3 regions of the Erwinia rhapontici genome follow, and region 1 is predicted to be linked to each of the others. Evidence: predicted binding sites of a transcription regulator. Region 1 holds the regulator's gene; each other region holds the start of a gene.

Evidence for each region. Region 1 encodes LexA, which represses DNA repair genes until DNA is damaged. Its sites were predicted from a motif close to TNCTGTATGTACATACAGNA; they were not measured.
Region 2: LJN55_RS13300 (YebG family protein) is a predicted target of LexA. The motif match lies at 1,884-1,903, and genes of this name have one in related genera.
Region 3: dinB (DNA polymerase IV) is a predicted target of LexA. The motif match lies at 2,727-2,746, and genes of this name have one in related genera.

Annotation. Positions count from the first base shown of each region.
Region 1 covers NZ_CP085627.1:4,666,712-4,670,785, reverse strand. Annotated here, with positions in the region: gene plsB (glycerol-3-phosphate 1-O-acyltransferase PlsB) at 1-1,420, opposite strand, end outside; gene LJN55_RS21530 (diacylglycerol kinase) at 1,548-1,916, shown strand; gene lexA (transcriptional repressor LexA) at 2,023-2,631, shown strand; gene dinF (MATE family efflux transporter DinF) at 2,714-4,036, shown strand.
Region 2 covers NZ_CP085627.1:2,835,971-2,840,044, reverse strand. Annotated here, with positions in the region: gene LJN55_RS13310 (bifunctional 4-hydroxy-2-oxoglutarate aldolase/2-dehydro-3-deoxy-phosphogluconate aldolase) at 1-556, shown strand, start outside; gene purT (formate-dependent phosphoribosylglycinamide formyltransferase) at 603-1,781, opposite strand; gene LJN55_RS13300 (YebG family protein) at 1,920-2,216, shown strand; gene LJN55_RS13295 (sugar phosphate isomerase/epimerase family protein) at 2,265-3,083, opposite strand; gene LJN55_RS13290 (tellurite resistance TerB family protein) at 3,284-3,937, shown strand.
Region 3 covers NZ_CP085627.1:980,448-984,521, reverse strand. Annotated here, with positions in the region: gene pepD (beta-Ala-His dipeptidase) at 79-1,536, shown strand; gene dinB (DNA polymerase IV) at 1,656-2,711, opposite strand; gene dpaA (peptidoglycan meso-diaminopimelic acid protein amidase) at 2,925-3,659, shown strand; gene LJN55_RS04530 (class II glutamine amidotransferase) at 3,630-4,074, opposite strand, start outside.

The DNA.
Region 1 (4,074 bases):
GCGGCTCACCAAAGTTCACATAGCCCTGACCGAGATTACGCAGCTTACGCAGCCCGCGCACCATCGACATAAAGCCTTCTTTCTCTTTGGTCGCACCGCGCAGCTCTTTGGCGTAAGTTCCCACTTCCATCACGTGTTCGTAACCGATGTAAATCGGTACCAGCGTAATAGGGCGGTTACCTCCACGCAGCATCGCCTGAATCGTCATCGACAGGGTGCCGGTTTTCGGATCCAGCAGGCGGCCTGTACGTGAACGGCCGCCTTCCACGAAGTATTCGACGGAATAGCCACGGGTGAACAGCTCACCAAGGTATTCACGGAACACCGTGGAGTAGAGCTTATTGCCCTTGAAGGTACGACGAATAAAGAAAGCGCCCAGGCGACGGAAAATCGGGCCCGCTGGCCAGAAGTTCAGGTTGATCCCGGCTGCAATATGCGGCGGCACCAGACCCTGGTGATACAGCACATAGGAGAGCAGCAGGTAGTCCATATGGCTGCGATGGCAGGGCACGTAGACAATTTCATGTCCGTCCTGTGCCAGCTGGCGCACGCGCTCACCGCCGTTAACGTTAATCCCCTGATACAGCTTGCTCCAGGTCCAACCCATGATACGGTCGGTCAGACGAATCGCTTCGTAAGAGAAGTCAGCTGCGATCTCTTCCATCAGCTCAACGGCATTCTGCTGGGCTTTTTCATGGGAGATTTTTTTGCTGCGTGCTTCGTCTTCAACCGCTTTAGCGATCGCTTTAGACTGCAACAGCTTGTTGAACAAGTCCTGGCGCACAGGCAGACGCGGCCCCACAGCCGCTAAACGCTGGCGGGCAAAGTGCATACGCGCCACACGGGCCAGCTTCTGCGCGATGATTTTATCTGTACCGTGCTCGGTGGCCATATGGCGCAGCGATACCATCGGTGAGAAGCGCACAAAACTGTCACGTCCCAGCCAGATGACGGCAAAGAATTTCTGGATACCATTCAACATGCGCAGATGCGGCTGTTCGTCACCCTGTACCTCACGGCCCGGCGCACGACCAAACATCACTGATACCGGCACCATTTGCACATCCAGATCGGGATGATTGCGGTGCAGATCGAGATAATCGTGGAACAGCTTGACCGACTCAAGATTCGGAACAAAGTACGGGAACAAGCGCGGGCCATCATGAATAAACACATGGCGTGGCAATACCGTACCGTCGATCTCCAGAAGTTCCAGAGGATCGGGCAGGTCTTGTTTGCGACACTGCTCACGCAGTGCAAGGAGATCGGCCTTTGAATCATAAGGCAGCACATACATAATAGGGCGCGACGTATCAAGCCCGAGTTCGGCAACCGGCTCAGCCGGAATTGCTTTACTTTTTACCAGTAGTTTTACTGGAAGATTCAATAAGTTATAATATAATTTACGCCAACCTGACATAGACAACATGAAGCCTCTTGTTAGCAAAGCGCCGCAAGCATACCAGAAAGCGCCAACAGAATCTGTGGTGTTAAAAAACCTGTAGTTCCACTCATTGACGTTAAACTTCTCAAAGGGTTCCCTGATTATGGCAAATAATGTCACCGGACTGACGCGAATCATAAAAGCAGCCGGGTATTCGTGGAAAGGCATCCGCAGCGCGTGGCAGCATGAAGCCGCTTTTCGTCAGGAAGCCGTCGCGGCGATCATTGCGATTATCATTGCCTGCTGGCTGGACGTAGATGCCATTACCCGTGTGCTGCTGATTGGCTCGGTCATGCTGGTCATCATTGTCGAAATACTCAACAGTGCCATCGAAGCGGTCGTCGACCGTATCGGCAGTGAAATACACCCCCTTGCAGGCCGGGCCAAAGATATGGGTTCTGCGGCCGTGCTGTTGACTATCTTGCTGGCAATTTTTGTTTGGATCATGCTGTTAGTGCCACATTTGCGATGAGTTTTCCAAAAATCGCCACAAACTGCATTTCGCCCAACTTTAGGTTTTCAATGTCTAAATACCTGTATATACTCACAGTCGACTGTATAAACAACCAGGGGGCGGAATGAAAGCACTAACGGCGAGGCAGCAGCAGGTTTATGACCTGATTCGCGACCACATTAATCAAACTGGTATGCCGCCGACGCGCGCAGAGATCGCTGCGCAACTTGGTTTCCGTTCCCCGAATGCGGCTGAAGAACACCTGAAGGCCTTAGCCCGTAAAGGCGTGATTGAGATCGTTTCTGGTGCTTCCCGCGGTATTCGCCTGATGATGGAAGAAGAAGACGGTCTTCCACTGATTGGCCGGGTTGCCGCCGGTGAGCCACTGTTGGCAGAGCAGCACATTGAAGGGCACTACAAAGTTGACCCTGACCTGTTCAAGCCTGGCGCTGATTTTCTGTTGCGCGTCAGTGGGATGTCGATGAAAGACATCGGTATTATGGACGGCGATCTGTTAGCGGTACATAAAACTGAAGATGTGCGTAATGGGCAGGTTGTGGTTGCGCGCATTGATGACGAAGTGACAGTGAAACGCCTGAAAAGGCAGGGTAATACGGTGCAACTTTTACCAGAAAACCCGGACTTCAAACCTATCATTGTCGACCTGCGTCAGCAAACGCTGACTATTGAAGGTCTTGCTGTCGGCGTTATTCGCAACGGCAACTGGCTGTAATCGTTACTCCCCGCTAAATCCTGCGCGCTGCTTCTGTGGCGCGTATTATCATCTGTAATCGCTTTAGCTCTGATGGGTTCTGATGAAACTGCTCACCTCTGCGGATAAAAGCCTCTGGCGGCTGGCGCTGCCGATGATCCTTTCTAATATTACCGTGCCACTGCTTGGTCTGGTCGATACCGCCGTGATCGGCCATCTTGATAGCCCGACGTATCTTGGTGGGGTGGCGATCGGCACGACCGTAACCAGCTTCCTGTTTATGCTGCTACTGTTTCTACGCATGAGCACCACCGGGCTGACTGCCCAGGCATTTGGAGCCAGTGATAAATCCGCACTGGCACGTGCATTGATGCAGCCGCTGCTGCTCGCTCTGCTGGCCGGCCTGCTGTTTATCCTGCTAAAAACACCCATCACTCACTTTGCTCTGGGCCTGACCGGTGGCAGCGAAGACGTTCTGCACCAGGCGGCACTGTTTATGCAGGTGCGCTGGCTCAGTGCTCCCGCAACGTTGGCCAATCTCGTGCTGCTTGGCTGGCTCCTTGGGGTGCAGTATGCGCGTGCCCCTGTGATCCTGCTGGTGGTGGGTAATCTGGTCAATATCCTGCTGGATCTGTGGTTTGTTATTGGCCTGAAGTGGGGTGTACAGGGCGCGGCAGCGGCTACCGCAATAGCTGAATATGTCAGTTTTATTGTTGGTCTGCTGCTGGTATGGCGGGTGATGAAACTGCGTGGTCTGTCAGTAAGGTTGATGCTGAGTGCCTGGCGCGGTGATGTGGGGCGCCTGCTGCGCTTAAATCGCGACATCATGCTGCGTTCTCTGTTGTTGCAAATCTGCTTTGCGTCGCTGACTATCTTTGGTGCCCGTCTGGGGAATGATGTGGTGGCGGTCAACGCGGTATTGCTGATGTTCCTCACCTTTACCGCCTATGCACTGGATGGCTTCGCCTATGCGGTTGAGGCCTGTTCTGGAGAAGCCTATGGCGCGCGCGACAGTAAGCAGTTACTCAGCGTCTGGCATGCTGCCTGTCGGCAGTCGTTACTAGTCGCAGCAGGGTTTTCTCTATTTTATGCCCTGTTTGGTGAGCAAATTATCGCGCTGCTGACGTCTCTGGAACCGCTTCGCCAGCTTGCCGATCGGTATTTATGGTGGCAGGTGCTGATGCCATTAGCGGGTGTGGGCTGTTATTTGCTGGATGGGATGTTTATCGGTGCCACCCGCGCCAGTGAGATGCGCAACAGTATGGCCGTCGCAGCACTGGGCTTTGGTTTGGCGCTGTTTAGCGTGCCGTGGCTGGGTAATCATGGTCTGTGGCTGGCAGTCACGTTGTTCCTGCTGCTGCGCGGTGTCTCCCTGTGGGTCATCTGGCGTCGTCACTGGCGTAAGGGAACCTGGTTCGCGCAGTGACACATTTGGTTACGTAACGCGCCGCTTCGCTAGTTCAC
Region 2 (4,074 bases), 1.8 Mb from region 1:
TGCTGTTCCGATGGCGAAAGCATTGGTAGCGGGTGGTGTGCGTGTGCTGGAAGTGACGCTGCGCACGCCCTGCGCGATGGATGCGCTGAAGGCCATGGTGAGAGAAGTGCCTGAAGCGATTGTTGGGGCAGGCACCGTGTTGAACGCGCAGCAGTTGAAAGAAGTCACCGATGCGGGCGCGCAGTTTATCATCAGCCCGGGCCTGACCGAGCCGTTGCTCAGAGCCGCTGTAGACGGCTCAGTGCCGTTGATCCCGGGAATCAGCACCGTGTCTGAATTGATGACCGGTCTTGATTATGGTCTGCGTGAGTTTAAATTCTTCCCGGCGGAAGCTAACGGCGGCGTGAAAGCCTTACAGGCGATTGGCGGGCCTTTCCCACAGGTACGTTTTTGCCCGACGGGCGGCATCTCGCCGGCTAACTACCGCGACTACCTGGCGCTGAAAAGTGTGCTGTGTATTGGTGGGTCGTGGCTGGTGCCAGCGGATGCGCTGGAAGCGGGGGATTATGACCGTATTACCCGCCTGGCGCAGGAAGCCGTTGCCGGGGCGCGATAAAACCACAAGGGGCGGAATTCCGCCCCTTGAATAATCTGCAGGTCTGTCAGCCGCTGACTTTTACGCTGGCAGCGGCACTGATGGCACGCTGCACCGCCTCTTCCACGTCATTGCCCGTTGCCAGTGCCACACCAAGACGGCGTTTGCCCTGAATTTCTGGCTTGCCAAACAGGCGTAGTTGCAGCCCGGCGCCCAGTGCAGCAGACAGGTTGGCGAACTGCACATTATTGCTGTCCAGCTCTGGCAGGATCACCGCTGATGCTGCCGGACCGTACTGGCGGATGCCGCCGACTGGCAGACCGAGGAACGCGCGCACATGCAGCGCGAACTCGGAGACGTCCTGAGAAATCAGCGTGACCATGCCGGTATCATGCGGGCGTGGCGACACTTCACTGAACACCACCTCATCACCGCAGACAAACAGCTCAACGCCAAACAGGCCGCGCCCACCCAGTGCATTCACCACTTTTTCAGCAATCTCCTGCGCACGTTTCAGTGCGAGCTCGCTCATCTGCTGCGGCTGCCAGGATTCGCGATAGTCGCCATCTTCCTGACGATGTCCGATAGGCGCGCAGAAGTGAATGCCGTCGACAGCATTGATGGTCAGCAGGGTAATTTCGAAATCAAACTTCACCACGCCTTCAACGATCACCCGACCGGCACCGGCACGGCCACCCTGTTGTGCATATTCCCATGCAGCATCCAGCTGTGCGGCTTCACGGATAAAACTCTGCCCTTTACCAGAAGAACTCATCACGGGTTTTACGATGCACGGGAAACCGATCTCATCAGCGGCGGCCAGGAAAGCCTCGCGGCTGTCGGCAAAGCGGTAGGATGACGTCGGCAACGCCAGATCTTCCGCAGCAAGGCGGCGAATACCTTCACGGTTCATGGTCAGTTTCGCGGCGCGTGCGGTCGGCACTACGTGCTGTCCCTGTTTTTCCAGTTCGATCAGCATATCGGTGGCGATCGCTTCAATTTCCGGCACCACGAAGTCCGGCTTTTCCTGCGCGACCAGTGCGGCCAGGGCTGCGCCATCCAGCATATTGATCACATGGCTGCGGTGGGCAACGTGCATCGCAGGGGCATCGGCATAGCGATCCACGGCGATCACCTCCACACCCAGACGCTGGCATTCCAGCGCTACTTCTTTGCCCAGTTCACCGGATCCCAGCAGCATTACACGGGTTGCATTAGGGCGCAGCGCAGTTCCAAGAGTTGTCATAATCTCTACCTGAATGGATTGAAAAAAACGCGCGAAGTATAAACGAAAACGTTTGCGTAATCATCCGCACTTTACGCTTGAGTGAAAAAAGCGACGCTGCTACACTGTATAAAAATACAGTTAAACAGGACGAAAATCATGGCTGTTGAAATCAAATACGTTGTCGTCAGAAAAGGTGAGGAAAAGATGACATTTGCCAGCAAGAAAGAAGCCGATGCTTACGACAAGATGCTCGACCTGGCGGAAGTCTTTGCCGACTGGCTGACCGCCAGCCCGCTGGAAATGGAAGAACAGCAGGGTGAAGCGCTGGGGCTGTTTATGGCGGAAAATAAAGACGCGCTGCAACAGATCCTCCGCACCGGTAAACTGCCTGAAGAGAGCAGTGCGGCTGATAACAGCGACGCATCTGATGAAGGCAAACTGCGCGCGGTGTAACCCGCCCCTGCTGTGGCTGATCTTTTTTCTGATCAGCCGTTCAGATCATTATGTGCTCAGCACACTGCGCAATGACGCCATCGCTGCCTGTGCCGTTGCCAGCGGGTCAGCAGCGTGGCGTTGATCGTTAAATACTTCCAGGCCTATTGGCCCCTCGTAACCGATCTGCTGCAAATGCGCTAACAGCGCCTTCAGTGGGTATTGGCCCTCACCGGGTAACAATCGGTGATGCCGGGCCGTATCGACCAGATGCTTTGCATCCGGCTGCTCATTCAGATCGGACAACTGCACCAGAAAAATCCTCTCTGCCGGAATACCGGCCAGGTCTGCCAGCGTTCTCTGGCGTACAAAAATATGAAAAGCATCCACCACCAGCCCCAGATTGGGTGCGTCAATCTGCTGGATAAGCTGCCATGCCTCGGCGGTGTTATTAATATGCTGGCTCCAGGCCATCGCCTCATACGCTACGCGCAGGCCATGATCTGCCGCCTGCTGCACCAGCCAGCGTAAATCCGCTTCGATACGTTCTGTGCAACAGTGCGGATGAGTGGAAGCCGGCACCAACAGCGTTGATGCGCCAAGGCGTTGCGCCGTTGCCATCATCTGTAAGGCTTCATGCTGTTTATCTTCTCGCAGGCTCTCTGGCGCCCCATCAAAATCCAGCAACACCTGGTAATCCGTCAGCCCGAGGGAAAGCTGCTGGCAGAGATCGGCCAGCGCGGCGGCATCGCCCACGGCTTCACTCACATCCTGCTGCCACAATTCCACCTGACTGAAACCCGCCGCTGCAGCTGCACGCAGTTTCTCTTCACTGCTGCCACCGAGCAGGATGGTATTGATAAACAATGGGTTCGCCGAAAATGCCATTTGTATCGATTCTCCTCTGCGTAATTTCCTTTTCAGGGTAGAGGCAATGCAACCATCCAACAACTTATCCACGACTGACTGCAGGATATCTGTCCATCTGCCGCTGGAAACAACGGGAAATTTTACAGCCTTTTCATCGTTTGACGTTTCCTGACGTGGGCTGCTTTATTGTGGTGTTTTCGGGTAATGAAGGACTGACTATGAGCAACTGGCTGCAACAGATTCAGACGGTATTAGGCAAGGCAGGCAAATCCTCCTCTGGCGGAGAAGGGCTGAGCAAAATGCTGGCCCCCGGTGCACTCGGTGGCCTGGCGGGATTGCTGATTGCCAGTAAATCTTCCCGCAACCTGTTGATGAAGTACGGGAAGAACGCCGTAATCATCGGCGGCGGTGCTGCTGCGGGTGCGCTGTTGTGGAATAAGTACAAACAGCGTGTCAGTGAAACCCATCAGGATCAGCCTGAGTTTGGTCAGCAGAGCTCCCCGGTCGACCGTCGCGCCGAGCGTCTGATTGAAGCGCTGGTCTTTGCGGCCAAAAGTGACGGCCATATCGACAACGATGAGCGTAAAGCCATTGATGAACATATTCGCCAGTCTGGTTTAGGTGCGCAGGGCGAGCAGCTGGTGCAGCGTGCCATTGACTCTCCGCTTGATCCGCAGAAGCTGGCGGCCGATGTGAAAAACGAAGAAGAAGCGCTGGAGGTCTATTTCCTCAGCAACCTTGTCATCGATGTTGACCACTTTATGGAGCGCAGCTATTTGCAGGCGCTGGGCGATGCCTTGAAAATCCCACAGGACGTGCGTCAGTCGATTGAAACCGACATTCGTGCCGAGAAGCAGAAGCTCCCTGCCTGATAGATCAGTTAATCCTTCGCGGGTGAACATTGTCACCCGCGCAAAAAAATCCCCTGAAAAGCACGTTGTTGCACTGATAACGTCTTGTTAATCAGTCTGGTTGCTGCCAACCTTACACACAGGCACAGCAACTGCGA
Region 3 (4,074 bases), 1.4 Mb from region 1:
CGGGAATTTTCCAACCGATATCAGCGCATGCTTCCTGCCTGCACGGCAGAAAGGGAGTGCTGACACAGGAGAGTTATCGTGTCTGAATTGTCTCAATTATCCCCACAACCATTGTGGGATATTTTTGCCAAAATTTGCTCCATTCCCCATCCTTCTTATCATGAAGAACAACTGGCTGCCCATGTGATCGCCTGGGCGACGGAGCAGGGTTTCTGGAATGAGCGCGACCAGGTGGGTAACATCCTGATCCGTAAACCTGCCACGCCGGGTTATGAAAATCGTAAACCCGTGGCGCTTCAGGCGCACCTTGATATGGTGCCGCAGAAAAACAACGACACGGTGCATGACTTTACCCAAGACCCGATTCAGCCCTGGATCGATGGCGAGTGGGTAAAAGCACGCGGCACCACGCTGGGTGCCGATAACGGTATTGGTATGGCTTCAGCTCTGGCCGTGCTGGCTGATAACAGCCTGGAACATGGTCCGCTGGAAGTGCTGCTGACCATGACCGAAGAGACCGGCATGGTCGGTGCCTTCGGATTGAAAGCAGGCTGGTTGCAGGCCGATATTTTGATTAACACCGATTCCGAAGAGGAAGGTGAGATCTATATGGGTTGTGCTGGCGGTATCGACTTTACCAGCACACTGCCGCTGACCCGTGAAGCGGTTCCGGCCGGTTATCAGACGGTGAAACTGACGCTGAAAGGCCTGAAAGGCGGTCACTCCGGTTGTGATATTCACGTGGGTCTGGGGAATGCCAACAAACTGCTGGCGCGCTTCCTGTTCTCCCATGCGGCGGATCTTGACCTGCGTCTGGTGGATTTCAGCGGCGGTACGCTGCGCAATGCGATCCCACGTGAAGCCTTCGCCACGCTGGCGGTTCCTGTTGCCAGCCTCGATAAGCTGAAGTCACTGGCAGCCGGCTATCTGCTGACGCTGCAAAATGAGCTGAGCCTGAAAGAGAAAAACATTGCCGTGGTGGTCGAGGATCTGGCCCATGCGGAGCAGGCTCTGAGCACCACCAGCCGTGATGCGTTTATCGCCCTGCTGAACAGCACACCGAATGGCGTGATCCGTCAGTCAGACGTGATGAAAGGCGTGGTGGAAACCTCACTGAACGTCGGTGTGGTGACGTTTGAAGGCAATGAAGCGAAGATCAACTCGCTGATCCGTTCACTGATCGACAGCGGCAAAGAGTACGTGGTGGAAATGCTCACTGCGCTCGGCCAGCTGGCCGGGGCGAAAACCCTCGCCAAAGGCAGCTATCCTGGCTGGCAGCCGGACGCCACCTCTCCGGTGATGGCGCTGGTGCGTGAAACCTATGAAAAACTGTTCGATAAAACCCCGAACATCCAGGTTATCCACGCCGGTCTGGAGTGCGGTCTGTTTAAAGAACCGTACCCACAGATGGACATGGTATCGATTGGCCCGACCATCACCGGGCCACACTCCCCGGATGAGCAGGTGCATATTGGAAGCGTTGACCTGTACTGGCAGCTGCTGACTGCGCTGTTGAAGGCGATCCCGGTTAAGTAATGCTGCGCATATGATACGGGCGAGGCCTGCCTCGCCCCTACGACAGCCTCTATACAGGCATGCCCCGCGCCCTGTCACAATCGCGACACTCGCAGGGGTCAGGTATGCCTGACACGCTCTTACAATCCCAATAACAATTGCCTTTCCAGCTGCGGGTCCAGCAGCGTCACATGCAATCCCACCAGCCTCACGCCGCGCCCTGCACGCCGTTCATCCCAGCTTTTTCGCGCAATCTCAATCAGATCGGCCTTATTCAGTACCTGCCAGACATGCTCCTGCGTGGTCTGCTGGAAATCATTAAACTTCAGTTTTACGCCCTGACGGGCAATCTGGCGATCCGGCTTAATGTTATCCAGCCGTCGTGCCAGCTCATCGTACAGCAGGTCGATAATTTCCAGGCAGGCTTCCCAGCTATGAATATCCTCCGACAGCGTCCGCTCCACGCCAAGAGATTTACGCTCACGGGTAGTGATGACTTCCCGGTCATCAATGCCATTACTGCGCTCCCACAGCACGCGGCCAAACTTACCAAACCGCCTCAGCAAGGTGACCAAATCGGTTTTTTGCACATCGGCACAGGTGTTCAGCCCCATCTCTTCTAACTTACGCGCCGTGACTTTTCCCACGCCGGGAATTTTCGCCAGCGGCAGGGCCAGCAGGAAGTCAGGCATCTGCTGCGGCGTAATGACAAACTGGCCGTTAGGTTTATTCATATCGGAGGCGATTTTTGCCAGGAATTTAATCGGCGCTATCCCGGCTGATGCGGTGAGATTCAGTTCCTGCTGGATCGTATCGCGGATCTCACGCGCGATCAGCGTGGCCGATCCCTGGCAATGCTGGCTGTCAGTCACATCCAGGTAAGCTTCATCAAGCGACAGGGGTTCAATCAGGGTGGTATAGCGGGAAAAAATGTCACGAATATGGGCGCTGGCTTCTTTATAGGCGTCATAGCGGCCCCGGATCACCGTCAGGTGCGGGCAGAGCTTAAGCGCCATCGCCGTTGACATCGCACTGTGCACGCCAAATTTCCGTGCAGGATAATTCGCCGTGCTGATAACGCCACGCTGTTTTTCGCTGCCGCCAATCGCGATGGGGATATCACGCAGGCTGGGGTTATCGCGCATTTCCACTGCGGCAAAAAAGCAGTCCATATCCACGTGAATGATTTTACGCATAGCCCCCTCCGATAATACTGTATAAGTATACAGTCAAAAAGCCAGAGTTCAATACGCAACGGAACGCACATAAATTAAGGTTTTTATTCTTCGCTATCTTGATAAAAAAATAGACAATGCTAAGGTGACGCAGCGATAGCGGAATTATCCGATATTGTCAGTACAGACGCCTTCCGGCGTTGCTTTCAACCCCTACATTTCAAGGGAACCAGAATGGGCAAAATCGCACTGCTGTTTGCGATGATTTTTCTGCCAGCCGTTGTCTTCGCCAGCGTACCGGATTCGGTTACCCCACTGGCCCCGGTAAGCAAAGAGTTAAAGAAACAACTGATTGGTACCCCCGTGTACCTGCAAATCTTCAAAGAAGAACGCACGCTGGAACTGTACGGCAAAATCGGCAACGAATTCCGCCTGCTTAACAGCTACCGCATCTGTAATTTTTCGGGTGGATTGGGGCCAAAGCGCGTACAGGGTGACTTCAAAAGCCCGGAAGGTTTTTACAGCGTGGGACTTTCCCAGTTAAAACCAGACAGCCGCTTTTATCGTGCGATTAACGTCGGCTTTCCGAACGAATACGATCGCCAGCAGGGTTATCAGGGGAAATATCTGATGATCCACGGCAACTGCGTGTCAATTGGCTGCTATGCCATGACCGATGCCTATATGGATGAAATTTATCACTATGTGGAAGCCGCGCTGCGCAATGGCCAGCCACGTGTTGAAGTCAGTATTTATCCGTTCCGCATGACCGACAGCAACATGCAGCGCCATCGCTACTCCACTTACATCAATTTCTGGAAGCAATTGCAGCCGGGTTACACGCAGTTCGTGCAGACCAAACAGCCTCCGGCGGTCAACGTTAGCGATGGCAAGTACGTACTGAGCCGCCCGATGACAGGCAACTCAGCCGTACAGGAATCAGCGCTCGCGCTCACCCAGGCAAAATAACGCCCATTCACCTGGCTCAATCTTGTGCCAGGTTTCATTCGCCGTCAGCGGCTGAGTGGCCACCACTGTGACCACGTCATTTGGCGTGGTCTGCTTCTGAAAATCAATTTCCACATCCTGATCCAGCAATTTGGCTTTGCCGAACGGGGCACGTCGGGTGATCCAGAACAGATTGGTCGAACAGAACGCCATCAGATAGCGGCCATCTGACAGCAGCATGTTAAACACCCCTTTCTCACGCATCTCTGCCGCCAGTTCCGCAATGTAGCGGAAGACGGCTGGCCAGTTGCCCGGCGTACGCGGATAGCGAGTGGTCAGCTTATGCAACAACCAGCAGAAGGCAATCTCACTGTCGGTTTCACCCACGGGGCGATAAGGGCCGGTATCCAGGTTTTTATAGCCTTTAAGCTGCCCG